Regions from separate parts of the Psychrobacillus sp. NPDC093200 genome, predicted to be linked through region 1. Evidence: a T-box and tRNA genes for the amino acid it is inferred to sense, from the RefSeq annotation. Region 1 holds a T-box; the other holds one or more tRNA genes.
What was found. A T-box is a leader RNA that pairs with one kind of tRNA and senses whether it is charged. The one in region 1 lies ahead of thrS (threonine--tRNA ligase), so its partner is inferred to be a tRNA-Thr.

Region 1 (9,359 bases):
TGATGATGGGAAAATCCACACAAGATATCAGCAGGCGCTTACTACAACAGGACGTTTAAGCTCTGTTAACCCTAACTTACAGAATATACCTATCCGTATCGAGGAAGGAAGAAAGATTCGTAAAGCGTTTGTTCCATCTAACCCAGAATGGGTGATGTTTGCAGCTGACTATTCCCAAATCGAGTTACGTGTGCTTGCTCATATGTCGGAGGATGATAATCTAATCGAAGCATTTAACAATAATATGGATATTCATACTAAAACTGCTATGGATGTGTTTCATGTAGGGGCAGAAGAGGTTGACTCGAATATGCGCCGTGCTGCGAAGGCTGTAAATTTTGGAATTGTTTATGGAATTAGTGACTATGGTCTTTCTCAAAGCCTAGATATTACACGCAAAGAAGCGGCTGTTTTTATCGACAAGTATTTAAAAAGCTTTCCAGGCGTGAAAGAATATATGGATGAAAGTATACAAACAGCGAAACAAAAAGGTTTTGTTACTACTATTTTAAATAGAAGAAGATATCTACCTGAGATTACAAGCTCTAATTTTAACTTGAGAAGCTTTGCAGAGCGTACGGCGATGAATACGCCTATCCAAGGAAGTGCAGCCGATATCATTAAAAAAGCAATGATTGATATGGCTGAACGATTAGAAAAAGAAAATATGCAAACAAAAATGCTCCTGCAAGTGCATGATGAACTAATCTTTGAGGCTCCTCCAGAGGAGATAGCTCTATTAGAAAAAATTGTCCCGGAAGTAATGGAATCAGCTATTAAATTAAATGTGCCTTTAAAAGTTGAATATGCATATGGATCATCTTGGTACGATACAAAGTAAGGAGTTTTAAGTATGCCGGAATTACCAGAGGTTGAAGGGGTAGTTCGAGGACTTCAGCCAGTTGTTACGGGAAAATTGATTAAATCAGTAGATGTTTCCCCTACTATTATTCATTCAAAGGAAAATGGGAAGGAAGCAATCATTAAGGGGGCAGACGTGGAATCTTTCCAGTCTGCTCTTCCCGGAATGGCGATTGTTCGAATAGAACGCCGCTCTAAATATATTTACTTTCATTTAAAAAATCAAGACGGAGAATCATTTTTGCTTGTCTCCCATCTTGGCATGTCAGGTGCTTGGTTCTATGTACGAAGTCTTGATGACATCATGGAGGAAAAGTTTAAGAAGCATAGTCATGTTACGCTTCATTTTGATGAGAGTGATATGCTTGTATATGCCGATATACGTCGGTTTGGTGAACTGCGTCTGTTAGAAACTGAAGCAGATTATCCGCCGTTACTGCTAATGGCTCCTGAGCCTTTTGACGAAGGAGCGCTAGACCATTACCTAAATATGAGCCTTCTCCCACGATACGAAAATAAACCGATTAAGGAATTCATCATGGATGGCCATGTAGTCTCAGGTTGTGGCAATATATATGCAACAGAGGCGTTATTTAATCTTAGAATTCATCCTGCTCGAAAAGTAAAAAGAATTAGCAAGGAAAGAAAAATTCAATTGTTCCATGAAATTGTCGCCGTGCTATTAGACAGTATTGAAAATGGTGGAAGTACCATCTCGGATTATCGCTCTATAAATGGGGGAGCAGGAACAATGCAACATAGACTGCAAATGTATAGCAAAAAAAATTGCCCAATCTGTGGGAAACCAACCAAGCAGAAAACAATTGCCGGTCGAACATCTACCTATTGTGGTTCGTGCCAAAAGTAACGGAGGATTCATCATGATTATTGGTTTGACAGGAAGTATTGCTAGCGGTAAAAGTACTGTATCAAATATGTTAAAGGAAATGAACTATCCAATTATTGATGCTGATCTTGTAGCAAGAGTCGTAGTTGAGAAAGGGACCGAAACCTTACAAGCGATTATAAATGTGTTTGGGGAAGATATACTAACTTCAGATGGAGATCTAAATCGTCCAAAACTTGGAGAAATCATTTTTTCCTCGCCCGCTAAAAGAAAGCAGCTAAATGACATAATGCACCCAGCCATTCGAGCTGAGATGATGAGGCAAAAGGAAGAGCTATTGGAAGCGGGTTACCCAACTATTATTATGGATATTCCCTTACTATTTGAAAGTAGACTACAATCCTATGTCGATAAGATTATTGTTGTAACTGTATCAGAAGAAACGCAATTGAATAGGCTAATGGCAAGAAACAATTATTCTATGGAGGAAGCAAAGGCAAGAATCCAATCACAGCTGCCGCTCTCTATAAAGGAAAAGGGTGCAGATGCTGTTATTTATAATAATGGTACTTTAGAGTCTACTCAGGAGCAATTAGAAAAAATTTTAAAATCTTGGAAAAAATAATTATTTGAAAATAGTGAATTTTAAAATGGGCTATTTTAAGGCTACATAATTCTAAAAATGTGTTATACTAATGCATGATTATAAAACAAAAAGTATCACACGTTACGGGAGGACTTATTATATGTCAGCTTCAATTGCAATCAATGGTTTTGGACGAATCGGGAGAATGGTATTTCGCCAAGCAATCGTACAAGAGGATTTAAATGTAGTAGCTATCAATGCGAGATACCCATTAGAAACTTTAGCTCATTTAATTAGATATGATTCTACGCATGGCACTTTCACTGGAAAAATTGAAATAGGCGAAAATGCTTTAATCGTTAACGGTAAAAAAGTACAAATCGTAAATGAACGTGAGCCTGAAAAGTTACCATGGAAAGAATTGAACGTGGATATCGTTATTGAATCCACTGGAAAATTTAATGATGGTGAAAAAGCTTCTGGTCACTTGAAAGCAGGAGCGAAGAAAGTTGTAATTACAGCACCTGCCAAAAATGAAGATGCAACGATTGTTATTGGTGTAAACGAAGATAAGTTAGATGTGAAAAATCACCAAATCATTTCAAATGCAAGCTGTACAACAAACTGCTTAGCGCCAGTTGTCAAAGTATTGAATGATGCATTTGTAATTGAAAATGGTTTAATGACTACGGTTCATGCATATACAAATGACCAAAATAATTTAGACAACCCACATAAAGACTTAAGACGGGCACGCTCATGTGGACAATCGATTATTCCAACATCGACCGGTGCTGCGAAAGCACTTTCATTGGTCCTACCAGAGCTAGAAGGGAAGATTCATGGGATGGCTTTGCGTGTACCTACTCCTAATGTTTCTTTAGTTGATTTAGTTGTGGATGTTCAAAAAGAAGTGACAGCTGAAGAAGTAAATGCTGCCTTCGAAAAAGCAGCTGAAGGTTCTATGAAGGGTATTTTAGGAATAACTCATGAGCCGTTAGTTTCCATTGATTTCAATACAACTACTAATTCTAGTACGGTAGATGGTTTGACGACTATGGTAATTGGCAAAACAAAAATTAAAGTTCTAGCTTGGTACGATAATGAATGGGGCTATTCTGCAAGAGTAGTTGACCTTACTAAAAAAGTAGCAAGTGGTCTTTAATCGTCAATTTCTAGACAGCTAATTTTAGCTATTCTTTGCGTATAAATAATTTTTATCTCCTGTTAATAACATATTTCCATCCTCTTTCTAGAATTAGTAGAAAGAGGATTTTTTATATTGCATTATTAAAAAAACTGTTTTATAATGGGAATCGTGTACTTCTAGTACATGGACTACTTAAAGGGTTAGGACCTCTTTGGACTAACTTTCCCCCGTGGTAGTCAACTTTGATGTTAAAAATAAAACTAATCAAAGGGGGAAACGGACATTGGAGACAATGGGACGTCACATTATTGCAGAACTATGGGAGTGCGATTTCGACAAACTTAACGATATGCAATTTATCGAGCAAACATTTGTTGATGCTGCACTAAAATCTGGTGCAGAGGTAAGAGAAGTTGCTTTTCACAAATTTGCACCACAAGGTGTAAGTGGAGTCGTTATTATTTCCGAATCGCATTTAACGATTCACAGCTTTCCAGAGCACGGTTATGCAAGCATTGATGTGTATACTTGTGGTGATTTAGATCCATCAATCGCAGCTAACTATATCGCAGATGCTCTTAATGCTGGAACGCGCGAAACGCTGGAAATGCCACGTGGTATGGGGCCAGTTAAGACACCTCAAGAACGCATGACAGTTCAAGCGTAAATGAAACATAATGCCTAAATGAGTGAGCAGAGGAACTTATTCCTCTGCTTTTTCGATTTTATGAGAAAAAATTGTTATAATAGGAATACAAAATTATAGATAAGATTTAGGAGAGGTTCTATGAGATGCCCAGCATGTCAATTTAATGGCACTAAAGTAGTCGATTCACGACCTATAGACGATAACAAAGCGATTAGAAGAAGGAGAGAGTGCGAAGACTGTGGTTTCCGCTTCACGACTTTTGAAAAAGTAGAGGAGACTCCATTAATTGTAGTAAAGAAAGATGGCTCACGAGAAGAATTTAGTCGTGAAAAAATATTACGTGGATTAATTCGTGCATGTGAAAAGAGGCCCGTTGCACTTGACCAATTAGAGGAGATCGTGTTTTATATTGAGAAGGAGCTAAGAAGAACTGGTAACTCTGAAGTGAAATCAGAGGAGGTAGGCGAAAAAGTCATGGACAAGCTTGCTGAAATCGATGAAGTTGCCTATGTTCGCTTTGCTTCCGTTTATCGTCAATTCAAGGATATCAATGTATTCATCGATGAATTAAAGGAAATATTGAAAAAGAACCCTTCATTATAAGTTATTAATTAGAGAGTAGGTTAACAAGTGATGTTATATAAGGAGCTACATTCAACAGATACATATATGATTCGCTTGCCATATTCTTTTTCTGATTATGATCGTCAGTTATTGACGTTATTTTATCAGCCGATAGTAGGTGCTGAAAGTATTAGTCTCTACTTGACTTTATGGGCTGATGGAGAGATGAAAGATAACGAACAATGGACGCATTATCATTTATTAAACGTCTTAGGTTTGTCACTAGGTAAAATTTTTCAGGCTAGAATTGCCCTGGAAGCAATAGGCTTGCTTCGTACTTGGCAAAAGTCAACTGAGGAAGGAAGAACCTTCTATTATGAGCTCGAGGCTCCTTTAGATGCAGAGTCCTTTTTAAAGGATCCCTTATTATCTATGTTTTTACTAAATAAAATTGGGGAAAATGCATATAAACAGCTAAGAAACCGTTACATACAAAAGCCTAACTGGCATGAAGAGTTCACAGATGTTTCTAGAACGTTTGTTGATGTCTTTAAGCCATCAACAAAAACGGGTACTTCGATATCAACGCAAGAGCAATTTCAATCAAAGAAACGAAATAATTCTGTACCGTTCTATTATGAAGATTTTGACTTTGTTTTATTGCAGGAAGGGTTATCAGAACAGTTGGTGCCCAAGTCAGCAATGACATTGGAAGCAAGAGAAATAATTGCGAAATTGGCTTTTTTGTATAATTTATCACCAATAGAAATGCAAAAGGTTGTTATTTTGGCATTGGATGATGATCTCAATCTTTCTGATGCTAGATTGAAAAAAGCATGTGCCGAGTATTATAAGCTAACAGTTTCTCGAACTGCCCCAGTTCTTCAAAAAATAGAGCTATCAGAGAAACCAATACAGAATGTAGAGAAAAAGCTAACGAAAGAGGAAGAGTTGATTCAATATTTGGAAACAACTGCTCCTGCAAAGGTTTTAAAGGATATTGCTAATGGAAAAGAGCCTATACTTGCAGATGTTCAGTTAGCCAATTATTTTGTCACACATTATAAAATGCCAATTGGTGTAGTGAATGTCCTCTTACAATACGTTCTTCTGCGAACGGACATGAAACTAACAAAGAATTACGCAGAGAAGATTGCATCACACTGGATGCGTAAGGATATCAAAACGGCTAAAGAAGCTATGGAGCTCGCAAGAAATGAGCATGAGCAATATATGAAGTGGAAAAATGAAGGCTCTAAACAGAAATCCTATTCGAAAAAACCTACTAGGGAAGAAAAGGTGCCAGATTGGTTTTATAAAAAAGATGACGAGCTGAAACAGTCAGGAAAAGAAACAAATGGAATTCAGGATATTGATGCAGAGAGACAAAAATTACTAGAAGAACTAGGTATGAAGAAAAGGTAGGTGAATAAAATGGAGCGAATCAATGAAACACTCAAAAGAGTGATTACTCCCGAATTTACTTCTCGATTGGACGAATTACAGCAAGAAGTATTGGAGGATCCGGGTATACAAGGATTTATAGAAGAAAACTCCGAAGATATCTCGAAACAGGTAATAAGTCGAAGCTTGAGTAAGCTATATGAATATAAATCTCAGTCTCATGATTGTAATGAATGTCCCTCGCTAGAGCAGTGTGCGAACTTTATGAAGGGCTATGAGCCGAAGCTAGTGTTAGATCGAAACCTAATAGATGTAGAATATGTAAGGTGTAAACGAGGAGTAATAGAGGATGAACGTAAAAAAGTAACCTCTATGATAGACAGCATTCATATGCCTAAAGAAGTGATGGAGGCGAGTCTCTCAAGTTTAGATTTACAGGATGACAGTAGGGTAGTTGCGGTAAGGGCTGCTAAAGACTTCTTGAACGAATGGGAAAGAACAAATGTCTTGCCAGCTAAAGGACTCTATATTTACGGTAAGTTTGGTGTTGGTAAATCCTATCTATTAGGCGCATTAGCCAACGAGCTAGCCGCTAGACATATTCATTCTGTCGTTGTATATGTGCCGGAATTTCTGCGAGAAATGAAACAAGCGATACAAGATCAGTCTCTACCTGAAAAAGTAGAGTTTGTGAAAAAGGCCCCAGTGCTAATGCTTGACGATATTGGAGCGGAAACCATGTCTAGCTGGACAAGAGATGAGATTATAGGAACAATTCTCCATTATAGAATGTCAGAGCAACTCCCGACGTTTATGTCCTCGAACTTTAACTACGATGAATTACAACATCATCTTTCCTACACGCAACGTGGAGAAAAAGAGGTAGTAAAGGCAGGGCGTATTATGGAGCGGATTAAAGCACTCACTAATCCAGTTGCTCTACGAGGGAAAAACTGGAGAGAGCTTAAATAACTACTTGCAAATGATAAAGTCGTGGCGTATAATCATTTTCATAAGAATAAGAATAATGCGTTGAAGAGGACAATAATCAGTTTGTACGACTTATAGAGAGAGAAGCCTTGGCTGGAAGCTTCTTAAGTATCGACAATCGATTTACCACCTCCGAGCAGTAGCTGTGAAATTGAAGTAGCAGTTGCCGGTCACCGGCCCGTTAGCCGATGCAGAGCTTCATCTATACTCGTATAGATAGAAGAAGGGTGGAACCACGATTTAAACCTCGTCCCTTTACCGGGATGGGGTTTTTTATTTTGTCTAAAATAAATAATCGTATTACCTGAACAGGCTTAGCTGTTCAAGGAAAGAACAGTTTTGAAGCCAGCATTTAATCTAAAACAATTAAGGAGTGTTCAAAATGGCAGATGTTATTAAGTTACAATTCCCAGATGGAGCAGTAAAAGAGTTTCCTTCATCTACAACTACAGAAGAAATAGCTCAATCTATTAGCCCTGGGCTGCGTAAAAAAGCTTTAGCAGGTAAATTAAGTGGTAAGCTGATTGATCTAAAAACACCTATTACAGAGGATGGGGAGATTGCAATCATCACTCCGGAATCAGATGAGGCATTAGAAATTCTTCGTCACAGTTCTGCGCATTTATTGGCACAAGCAGTTAAACGTCTTTTCAAGGATGTTAAATTAGGTATTGGTCCAGTTATTGAAAGTGGATTCTACTATGATATAGATTCTCCAGAGCCAATAACAGCAGATGACCTACCATTGATCGAAAAAGAAATGAAAAAAATCATTAATGAAAATATCGAAATTATTCGTCACGATGTTTCTCGTGAAGCAGCTTTTGACAAATTTAAAGATGACGAGTATAAAGTAGAGCTTTTAGAAGCAATTCCTGCTGGTGAACAGGTTTCTATTTATGAGCAAGGTGAATTCTTTGACCTTTGTCGCGGAGTCCATGTACCATCTACAGGCAAGTTAAAGGAATTCAAGCTATTAAGCATAGCAGGTGCTTATTGGAGAGGTAACAGTGACAACAAAATGCTTCAACGTATTTACGGAACTGCCTTCTTCAAAAAAGAAGACCTTCAAGCGCATTTGAAAATGTTGGAAGAAGCAAAAGAGCGTGATCACCGTAAAATTGGTAAAGAACTCGAACTTTTCACTAACTCATTGAAGGTAGGACAAGGTTTACCTCTTTGGTTACCGAATGGAGCAACTATTCGTCGTGTAATCGAACGTTATATCGTGGATAAAGAGTTGAAGCTCGGCTATAAACATGTATACACACCTGTGCTGGGTTCTAAAGATCTTTATGAAACTTCTGGCCATTGGGAGCACTATCAAGATTCTATGTTCCCACCAATGGAAATGGATAACGAAACATTAGTATTGCGTCCGATGAACTGTCCGCATCATATGATGATTTTCAAAAATGGCATGCATTCATACCGTAACCTCCCATTACGCATTGCTGAGCTCGGTACTATGCATCGATACGAAATGTCGGGAGCTGTATCGGGGCTTCAACGTGTTCGCGGGATGACTTTAAATGATGCTCACCTATTTGTACGTCCAGATCAAATCAAAACTGAATTCCAAAAGGTTGTAGAACTAATCATCTCTGTTTACAAAGACTTTGACTTAAATGATTATTCTTTCCGTTTATCTTACAGAGATCCAAACAACAAAGAAAAATACTTTGATGATGATGAAATGTGGGAAAAAGCTCAAAGCATGCTAAAAGAAGCAATGGATGAGTTAGGTTTAGATTATATCGAAGCTGAAGACGAGGCAGCATTCTATGGCCCTAAATTAGATGTACAAGTAAAAACTGCAATTGGTAAGGAAGAGACTTTGTCTACAGTTCAATTAGACTTCTTGTTACCTGAGCGTTTTGATTTAACATATGTAGGAGAAGACGGCAAACCTCATCGTCCGGTTGTTATTCACCGTGGAGTCGTTTCAACTATGGAACGTTTTGTGGCATTCCTGATAGAAGAATACAAAGGTGCTTTCCCAACTTGGTTGGCTCCAGTGCAAGTTGAGCTTATTCCAGTTTCCAATGAAGTGCATTTCGATTATGCGAAGCAAATTGAAGAGCAATTGGTTGCTGCTGGATTCCGTGTAGAAATGGACGACCGTGAAGAGAAGCTTGGTTACAAGATTCGTGAAGCGCAAATGCAAAAAATCCCGTACATGCTTGTTTTAGGGGATAAAGAGTTAGAGGCTGGTAACGTTAACGTACGTAAATACGGAGAACAAAATTCTGAAAGCATACCTTTCGATGAGTTCTTAACTAGAATCCAAGAAGAAGTAAAACACTAA
Region 2 (9,359 bases), on a different contig from region 1:
AAGGAAGAGAGGCTCGGAGCGTATAGCATACGCGAGAACCGAACGACTGCGGCTGACGAAGAAATCTGCCGTCCATCTGGTTTCGCAGCTCAAAAGCATCTAAATCAAAAGATGCTATTCATTAATAATGTTAAGTGTTTCTTATATATGAAGATGTTCTATTTATTGTTAATGGCTCTGATGAAGTATTAAAATTAATTTAATCAATACTGAATATTTTTGTTAAAATAGAAAAAATTATGAAGGTGTTCACGTTACACTAACGCGGCAGTTTCGTTACCGAAGGTATAAATTAGAGGATTCGGAGATGTTGGATGGCAAAGAAAAAAAGAAAAGCAGGATGGGTTTTTTAAAGAAATTTTAGGTGAGATTGGTGGTTCTATAATATTTGAAGTGGTCTGGAACATCATAATGTTTATACCAAGAGTAATAATTCACTTGATTTCAACCATTTGGTGAAGTCATTATTTCCTATTTTAACTTATAATCACTTTAGTAAAATGGACAGTAAATGCATGAGCTTGAAGATACACTTCCTCGCTCGCTTTTTGTGAATTTTAAATCAACCTTTCTCTTTAACATAAACTTGTTAATAAAAAGATAAAAAGTTCTCCATTAATAAAGAAATAGGATGGCTCCCGAAATTGTATATTCGGGAGCCGCTCTACTCGTAGGAAGGACAACAATTCCCTTATTATAAAAGCTGCATTAAAAACGTTTCGAGTGTTGTAGGTTGGCGCAGGACTGTCGATGCAATAGGATGACCGAAAAAGAGAGGGATTGTCGTGACGTAAGTCATGACAATCCCTCTCAAAAAAATCCTCGGTTATCTTATAGCAAAAGACCAGTCTGAAGCCATCAGGAAACACACTATCCATTTCAGAAGGATCAATTAAACTAACTTTCCATGTATAATTAAATATTTAAAGGCCAATATAACATGGTGAAGCAATTCCAATGAATAATTCCAAATATAGAAAAAGGACACATATTTAAACTAAATATTTTACTTTAACTCCTTAAATTCTATAATATTACATTTTAAATATTTCATTGGGAAAATATCTAAATTAAGCTTGAAATTTAAAGTATACTTGTTATAATTATATTTGTACTTTAAATGATAAGAACGTTCCGAAGTAGCTCAGTGGTAGAGCAATCGGCTGTTAACCGATCGGTCGTAGGTTCGAGTCCTACCTTCGGAGCCATTTTTATGCTTCCATAGCTCAGTAGGTAGAGTGCTTCCATGGTAAGGAAGAGGTCACCGGTTCAAATCCGGTTGGAAGCTTTTCTCATTACTAAAAGCAGGGAAAACATACATAAAAAAGTGCTTGTTTTGAAGAAAGTTTTATGCTAAAATATCTATTGTCCGGTTTTTAGTTAGGACACAGCAACGGAGGATTAGCTCAGCTGGGAGAGCATCTGCCTTACAAGCAGAGGGTCGGCGGTTCGAGCCCGTCATCCTCCACCATTTATGTTTTATGATTAGCCTGGAGGGGTAGCGAAGTGGCTAAACGCGGCGGACTGTAAATCCGCTCCTTAGGGTTCGGCGGTTCGAATCCGTCCCCCTCCACCAGTTATTGGGGTATAGCCAAGCGGTAAGGCAACGGATTTTGATTCCGTCATGCCCTGGTTCGAATCCAGGTACCCCAGCCATTACAACTCAGCATAAATTGTGGGGCCTTAGCTCAGCATAAATTGTGGGGCCTTAGCTCAGCTGGGAGAGCGCCTGCCTTGCACGCAGGAGGTCAGCGGTTCGATCCCGCTAGGCTCCATCTATAAAACTCTTTCCATTTAATATGGGAGGAGTTTTTTTGATTCAAAAAATATATTCATCATACTCTAAAAGCGTTATGATTAGAAAAAAGAACAAAGGGTGTGTAATCGGTGGAAAAATTAACTCATAAAGACGTTACGTTAAGGTTATTAACCGAATCGGATATATCTATGCTATGGGAGCTATACGAGCCTAGCGTATTTAAATATATGCTAAATAAGATAGAGGATGAGCAGCAGTTAAGGCAATGGCTACAAGCTGGTATTGAGCAGATGAATGACCAAAAAAATGCTATTGCTTATGTAGTAGAACACACTACTACCAAAAAAATAATGGGTACTACTCGCATTTATAACATAGATCGAGTTAATCATGCTTGTGAAATCGGTTCTACTTTCTATGGAAAACAATATCAACGTACACATGTGAACACGACATGTAAACTTTTGCTGCTCAATTATTGCTTTGAAGATCTTGGTATGATCCGCGTACAGTTTAAAACTGATGAGCTAAATTTGCCATCTCAACAAGCAATTGAAAGGATTGGGGGTATCAGAGAAGGTGTGTTAAGAAATGAACGCATCAGGTCTGATGGAACAGTTAGAAATGCAGTGGTATACTCCATAGTGGATTATGAGTGGGCAGAGGTTAAAAAACAACTAAAGTTTTTATTGAATAAATATACATAAAATTGCTCGGTTGAGCCAACTGACCCTTAGGATTTACAATGGATGTATGAACTGAAGGGGGTATAAAATAATGAATAAATTAAATGTATCAATTATCGGTGTTCCTATGGATCTTGGGCAAAATAGAAGAGGAGTCGACATGGGACCTAGTGCCATACGATATGCTGGTGTCGTTGAGCGTTTAAAAGCTCTTGGGCATACGGTGAAAGATGAAGGAGACATTTTAATCAGTCAAACTAGAGAAGAAAAGTCACCTAATACAACTCTTCGAAATTTAGAACAAGTGATAGAAGCAAATACAGCTTTAGCTAACAAAGTCCATTCCGTTGTGACAGAAGGAGAATTTCCACTTGTCCTTGGAGGAGATCATAGCATTGCAATTGGTACATTAGCAGGGCTCTCGGATCAATATGAAAATCTAGGTGTTATTTGGTATGATGCTCATGCTGACTTAAACACAGCTGAAACATCTCCATCAGGTAATATTCACGGAATGCCGCTAGCAGTAAGTATCGGCCTAGGTCATGATGATTTAGTGAATATCCGTGACTTTGCGCCAAAGATTAAACCGGAGAACATTGTAATCATCGGAGCACGTTCAGTTGACCCAGGGGAAAGAGAACTGATTAAAGAAAAAGGTATTAAAGTTTTCTCCATGCATGAAATAGATAAACTCGGGATGACAGAGGTTATGAATCAAACAATGGCTTATTTCCTAGAACGTAAAGTAGACGGAGTTCATTTATCATTAGATTTAGATGGACTAGATCCACTTTATACTCCTGGAGTTGGGACACCAGTACCAGGTGGAATAAGCTATCGTGAAAGTCATTTAGCTATGGAAATGCTGTATTCTTCCCATTTAATTACTTCAGCGGAGTTTGTGGAAGTAAACCCTATCCTGGATGAAAAAAATAGAACAGCTGATGCGGCAGTCGCACTTATGGGCTCATTATTTGGAGAAAGTTTAATATAATTGTTTTAAGTATTTTTTTGAAAAGCAGGCAAATGGTCTGCTTTTTCTTTTTTTAAAATCAACACAAAGCTGGAAATGTTTGATAAAATTAAAAATAACATAAAAAAATGAAACCTGTTGAATCCTTAAACGTATAGGTAGAGACAGCCGCATAGAGCGGAGGGGAAAATCACACGATGGATGCGTTAGTTAACAAGAGAATAAAACAAGTGTTAAAAGGAGATAAAGACGCATTCGCGGAGATTGTCGACCTTTACCAAAATAGGCTTTTCCAAGTTTGCTATCGAATGCTTGGCAATCGTCACGAGGCTGAGGACATTGCACAGGAAGCATTTGTGCGAGCCTATATTAATATTCACACGTTTGATCAAAAAAGAAAATTTTCAACATGGCTTTATCGTATAGCAACAAACTTATGTATCGACCGTATACGTAAAAAAAAGCCTGATTATTATTTAGATGCAGAAGTAAAGGGTACGGAAGGTCTAGATATGTATTCCCAAATTGCAGCGTCTGAGGAACTTCCTGAAGAAGAACTGATGAAGCTAGAGCTACAAGAAAGAATTCAATATGAGATTAGCAGGCTTCCTGATAAGTATCGATCCGCAATTGTACTTAAATATATGGAGGAATTATCTTTACAGGAAATTAGTGAAATTTTAGACCTCCCATTGGGTACAGTGAAAACAAGAATTCATAGAGGTCGGGAAGCACTTCGAAAACAATTAAGTAAACAACCTAATCTGTAATAGGAGGAATCATGATGAGTGCGTGTCCAGAACGAATTGTTCACTATATGCATGAATATCTAGATGGTGAAATTAGTCGTGAACACGAGCTGGAGCTCAAATCACACTTGCAATCATGCCCGGAATGTCGTAATCATATGCACGAGCTGAGCGATGTGGTGGCTTTTGTGAAGGGTGCTGCTCATGTAGAGGCACCAAATGATTTTACTCTTTCCGTTATGTCTAGACTTCCAAAAGAGAAATCACATACTGGAGTAAGCAGATGGTTCAGACAACATCCGGTTATGACTGCAGCTGCAATGTTTCTTTTGTTAATGAGTAGTGCACTTTTCTCAAATTATAATAACGATCAGCAATTTTCGTTTACTAAGCAAGAGCATGTAATCGTCGAGGGAGAAACGGTTATAATCCCTGAAGGACAAGTCGTTAAAGGCGACTTGGTAGTTAAAAATGGGGATGTTAGAGTAGATGGTGAACTGGATGGTAATCTAACAGTTATTAATGGTTCCATTATTGATGGCTCTAAATATATGGCTTCTACCGCAAATGTTACAGGTAAAACGGAGGAAATAAATCAAGTATTCGATTGGCTATGGTATACCATAAAAGATAGTGCTAAAGGTATAGCTTCATTCTTTAAAAATGAAAAGACAAACGAATAAAAAGTCTATCCAGGAAACTTTGGATAGACTTTTTTCGTTAGAGTTAGAAAGAGAAATCTATACTACATGTATGTTATACTTACTTTATATGGATTCGCGAGGAAAAGTGGGGGATGCCCAATGTCGTTTATGGAACAATTTACGGACTTGATGCCAGTGAATGTAATCGTCAATATTTTAGACGTTTTATTCGTATGGTTTGTTATATATAAATTAATAACTCTTATTAAAGGAACAAAAGCAGTTCAATTGTTAAAAGGTATTTTTGTAATAGTCATTGCAAAGGTAGTAACAGACTTTCTAGGCCTGGATACTCTAGGCTGGATGTTAAACCAAGTAATTGAATTTGGTTTCTTAGCTATCATTATAATATTCCAACCTGAAATTAGAAGAGCGTTAGAACAAATAGGTAGAGGTAAATTGTTCTCTAGAAGCTCACTGCATGAAGAAGAAGAGCAAACTCGTTTAATAGAAGCAATGACCAAGTCGGTTAGCTATATGGCGAAAAGACGTATAGGAGCCTTGATTTCTATAGAAAGAGAGACTGGATTAACGGAATATATAGAGACAGGAATAACTCTAAATTCCCACTTAACTTCTGAGTTGATGATTAACATCTTTATTCCAAATACACCACTACATGATGGCGCTGTTATTGTTCAAAAGAATAAGATAGCCTCTGCTGGTTGTTATTTGCCGCTTTCTGAAAGTCCTTTTATCTCTAAAGAACTTGGAACAAGGCACCGAGCTGCAATAGGACTCAGTGAAGTCACAGATGCGATAACAATTGTGGTATCGGAGGAAACAGGTGCAGTTAGTCTTACATCTAATGGAGACCTACATCGAAATCTTTCTATAGATGAATTTAAAAATCATTTAACAAGACTTTGGTTTGGTCCATCAGAGGAGCAAGCAACACCTTCTAAGTGGCTATGGAGGGGGAAACAAAATGGATAGAATGATGAATAATCCATGGCTTTTGCGAATTATCACACTTACCTTTGCCATACTGCTGTTTGTATCCGTGAAATCTGACATTGAATCTGACAATCAGAACTCAAGCAGCAAAACGATAGATATGATAAGAGAAGTACCGGTAGAGATTTATTATGATGATGAAAATTTAGTTGTGACTGGAGTACCTGATACGGTAGACGTCAATATAGAAGGCCCTACTCAGCTCGTAACATCAGCAAAAATCATGAAGGATTATAAACTATTTGTAGATTTAAGAGAACTTCCAATTGGAGAACATAGAGTTGCCATTTCGAATGAGAATTTCTCCGAAAAGTTAAAGGTTCGTACTGATCCTGTTTATGTAAATGTTGTAATAGAGGAGCGTATCACACAAGAGTTTAAAGTCGACCTAGATATGAACGAAAACTTATTAGCAGAGAACTATGTATTAAAATCTTCTAGTGTGGAACCAAAAACAGTTACGATTACAGGTGCAAAAAGTATCATTCAAAGCATAGGTTATGTAAAAGCAACTATCTCAAGTGAAAAAGGCATCAATAAGTCCTTTGAACAGCAAGCAAGTGTCAGAGTCCTGGACTTAGACCTGAACAAATTAGATGTATCTGTTGAACCAAGGACCGTGCAAGTTAAATTGACTGTGGAAGAATACAGTAAAGAAGTACCAATTTCGATTGTGAGAAAAGGAACGCCTAAGGCTGGGTTAACAATCAATAATATATCTAAAGACACAGAAACCGTTCGGATATATGGCCCACGAGCAACGGTGGATAAAATTGATAGGTTGAATGTCGATGTAGATGTGAGTAAAATTGAGAAAGCCGGTACATTTGATGTGAAGCTGACTCAACCTGAAGGAATCACAAGGATATCTCAAGAAAAAATTGAAGTAAAGGTTGATGTCACCGAAGCCCCTTCTACAACTGAGGCAGAAGAAACGGTGAAAGAAGAGGATACATCTGCATCCAGTGAAATAATAGAAAAATCCTTTCCAGGTATGAAAATCGCTATAAAGGGTTTACCTGAGGAATTAGAGAGTAAGTTTAATGTTCCTGCAGATGGGGTTGTCGTTTTAGTGGGAAAGGGAACAGCTGAAGCATTAGAGAAAGTGCAATCAGGGGATATATCCATATATGTTGATGCACAAAATTCAGAAGTTGGAGAAGCGATTCTCCCTATTCAAATTGATGGCCCTTCGAATATAGAATGGCAAACATCTGAATCCGAAGCAAAACTAACGATAATAGAAGCATAAAAGCAGGATAACAGGTAATTAAGGAGAGTAGATCAAAATGGGAAAATATTTTGGGACAGATGGCGTAAGAGGTGTAGCAAACTCTGAACTAACACCAGAACTTGCATTTAAATTAGGTCGTTTTGGCGGTTATATATTAACAAAAGAGTCAAAGGAACGAGCAAAGGTATTGATCGGAAGAGACACACGTATTTCTGGTCATATGCTAGAAGGCGCCCTTGTTGCAGGTCTTTTATCGGTTGGGGTAGAAGTAATGCGCTTAGGTGTAATTAGTACACCAGGTGTAGCTTATTTGACTAGAGTAATGAGTGCAGATGCAGGTGTCATGATTTCTGCTTCCCACAACCCTGTGGAAGATAACGGCATCAAATTCTTTGGTTCAGACGGCTTTAAACTTTCCGATGAACAAGAAGAAGAGATTGAGCAACTGCTTGATGCAGAGAAGGACGAACTTCCTAGACCTACTGGTGGGGGAGTTGGATCGGTTTCCGATTACTTCGAAGGCGGACAAAAATACATTCAATACTTGAAGCAAACGATCGATGAAGATTTCGTCGGTATCCATGTTGCTTTAGATTGTGCGAATGGGGCTACATCCTCTTTAGGGACTCATGTATTTGCTGATTTAGATGCTGACCTATCAACGATGGGCGTTTCTCCTAATGGCTTAAATATTAATGATGGAGTAGGCTCTACTCATCCAGACGGCCTAGCGAAATTTGTTTTGGAAAAGGGAGCAGCTGTTGGTTTAGCATTTGATGGTGATGGAGACAGACTTATTGCAGTGGACGAAAAAGGTAACATAGTTGATGGCGACCAAATTATGTACATCTGTGCCAAGTATTTAAATTCCCAAGGACGTTTAAATAACCAGACGGTAGTTTCTACTGTTATGAGTAATATGGGCTTCTACAAGGCGCTAGAGGCAAATGAAATGACTAGCGTTAAAACTGCTGTAGGAGATCGCTATGTTGTAGAAGAAATGAAGAAAAATGGATATAACTTGGGTGGAGAACAATCAGGACATATTATTTTCCTAGATTACAATACAACAGGCGATGGATTGCTGACTGGTTTGCAGTTAGTGAACATCATGAAGGTAACTGGTAAAAAACTTTCAGAGCTTGCAGCTGAGATGAAGATATACCCACAAAAACTAGTTAATGTTCGTGTAACAGATAAGCATGCTGTAACAGAAAATGAAAAAGTAGCAGCAATTATTAACGAAGTAGAGACTGAAATGGCTGGAAACGGCCGTGTATTAGTGCGTCCATCTGGAACAGAGCCATTAGTGCGTGTAATGGTAGAAGCTTCCTCCGAGGAAGACTGTGAAAACTATGTGAGCCGTATCGTAGAAGTTGTAAAAGCTGAAATGGGCCTAGTAGAATAAATAGAAATCATTCAATATAAATATTTTGCATCCTCGACTGTTAGTTCCTAATGGTCGAGGATTTTTTTGTATGTAAAGAGTCATAGTACATAGCAGTTGTTTTCTGATGTTCTCAATTCCTTTCAGATAGGTTACCCAACAAAGGTAGGGAGAATTCTAAAAGGAATTAGACGATTAGTCTATCCTCAACTATTATTTTTATCAAAAATGTTTAATGCACCTTAAAGTGTGGAATTATAAGAGAGAACAAACAATTGAGGAGTGAGGAAATGGCTAAAGTAGCAACATTAATCACAAATATGTTTGAGGACTCAGAATACGCCAAACCAGCACAAGCACTAAACGAAGCTGGGCACGAGGTGTTTGCAATTGAAGAAGAGGCTGGAAAACAAGTAACAGGTAAAAACGGAGAAGTAAATGTAACGATTGACTATGGGATTGATGATGTAAAACCAGAGGAATTCGATGCATTGTTCATTCCTGGCGGTTTTTCTCCAGATATTTTACGTGCGGATGATCGCTTCGTACAATTTGCAAAATACTTTATGGATGCTAAGAAACCAGTATTTGCAATCTGTCACGGACCACAACTTTTAATTACTGCGAAAACATTAAATGGTCGCGATGCAACTGGTTATAAATCCATTCAAGTGGATCTAGAGAATGCTGGCGTTAAGTTCCATGACGAAGAAGTATTCGTTTGTCAAAATCAGCTAGTAACAAGTCGTACGCCTGACGATATTCCGGCATTTAACCGTGAAATCGTGAAGCTGTTAGCTTAATGTAAATAGGAAGGCTCTTCAATTAGCCTTTCCAAAAACAAAACTATAGAACTTGAAAAGGCAAGAATGCTGTTAAATCAACGCATTCTTGCCTTTAATTATGT

Region 2: it encodes a tRNA-Thr, which carries the amino acid that the T-box ahead of thrS (threonine--tRNA ligase) is inferred to sense. The anticodon was not compared.

What each region holds. Positions count from the first base shown of each region.
Region 1 is NZ_JBNNVC010000002.1:178,764-188,122, forward strand. It holds gene polA (DNA polymerase I) at 1-841, shown strand, start outside; gene mutM (bifunctional DNA-formamidopyrimidine glycosylase/DNA-(apurinic or apyrimidinic site) lyase) at 854-1,729, shown strand; gene coaE (dephospho-CoA kinase) at 1,743-2,333, shown strand; gene ACQKNZ_RS08505 (glyceraldehyde-3-phosphate dehydrogenase) at 2,455-3,459, shown strand; gene speD (adenosylmethionine decarboxylase) at 3,728-4,111, shown strand; gene nrdR (transcriptional regulator NrdR) at 4,232-4,696, shown strand; gene ACQKNZ_RS08520 (replication initiation and membrane attachment family protein) at 4,727-6,082, shown strand; gene dnaI (primosomal protein DnaI) at 6,092-7,033, shown strand; T-box leader at 7,085-7,309, shown strand; gene thrS (threonine--tRNA ligase) at 7,434-9,359, shown strand.
Region 2 is NZ_JBNNVC010000011.1:54-9,412, forward strand. It holds partial or broken gene ACQKNZ_RS19985 (hypothetical protein) at 1-192, shown strand, start outside; tRNA gene ACQKNZ_RS19990 (tRNA-Asn) at 1,134-1,208, shown strand; tRNA gene ACQKNZ_RS19995 (tRNA-Thr) at 1,216-1,288, shown strand; tRNA gene ACQKNZ_RS20000 (tRNA-Val) at 1,396-1,471, shown strand; tRNA gene ACQKNZ_RS20005 (tRNA-Tyr) at 1,493-1,576, shown strand; tRNA gene ACQKNZ_RS20010 (tRNA-Gln) at 1,582-1,656, shown strand; tRNA gene ACQKNZ_RS20015 (tRNA-Ala) at 1,703-1,775, shown strand; gene ACQKNZ_RS20020 (GNAT family N-acetyltransferase) at 1,888-2,466, shown strand; gene rocF (arginase) at 2,537-3,442, shown strand; gene sigW (RNA polymerase sigma factor SigW) at 3,619-4,191, shown strand; gene ACQKNZ_RS20035 (anti-sigma factor family protein) at 4,206-4,853, shown strand; gene cdaA (diadenylate cyclase CdaA) at 4,974-5,810, shown strand; gene ACQKNZ_RS20045 (CdaR family protein) at 5,803-7,083, shown strand; gene glmM (phosphoglucosamine mutase) at 7,121-8,473, shown strand; gene ACQKNZ_RS20055 (type 1 glutamine amidotransferase domain-containing protein) at 8,743-9,255, shown strand.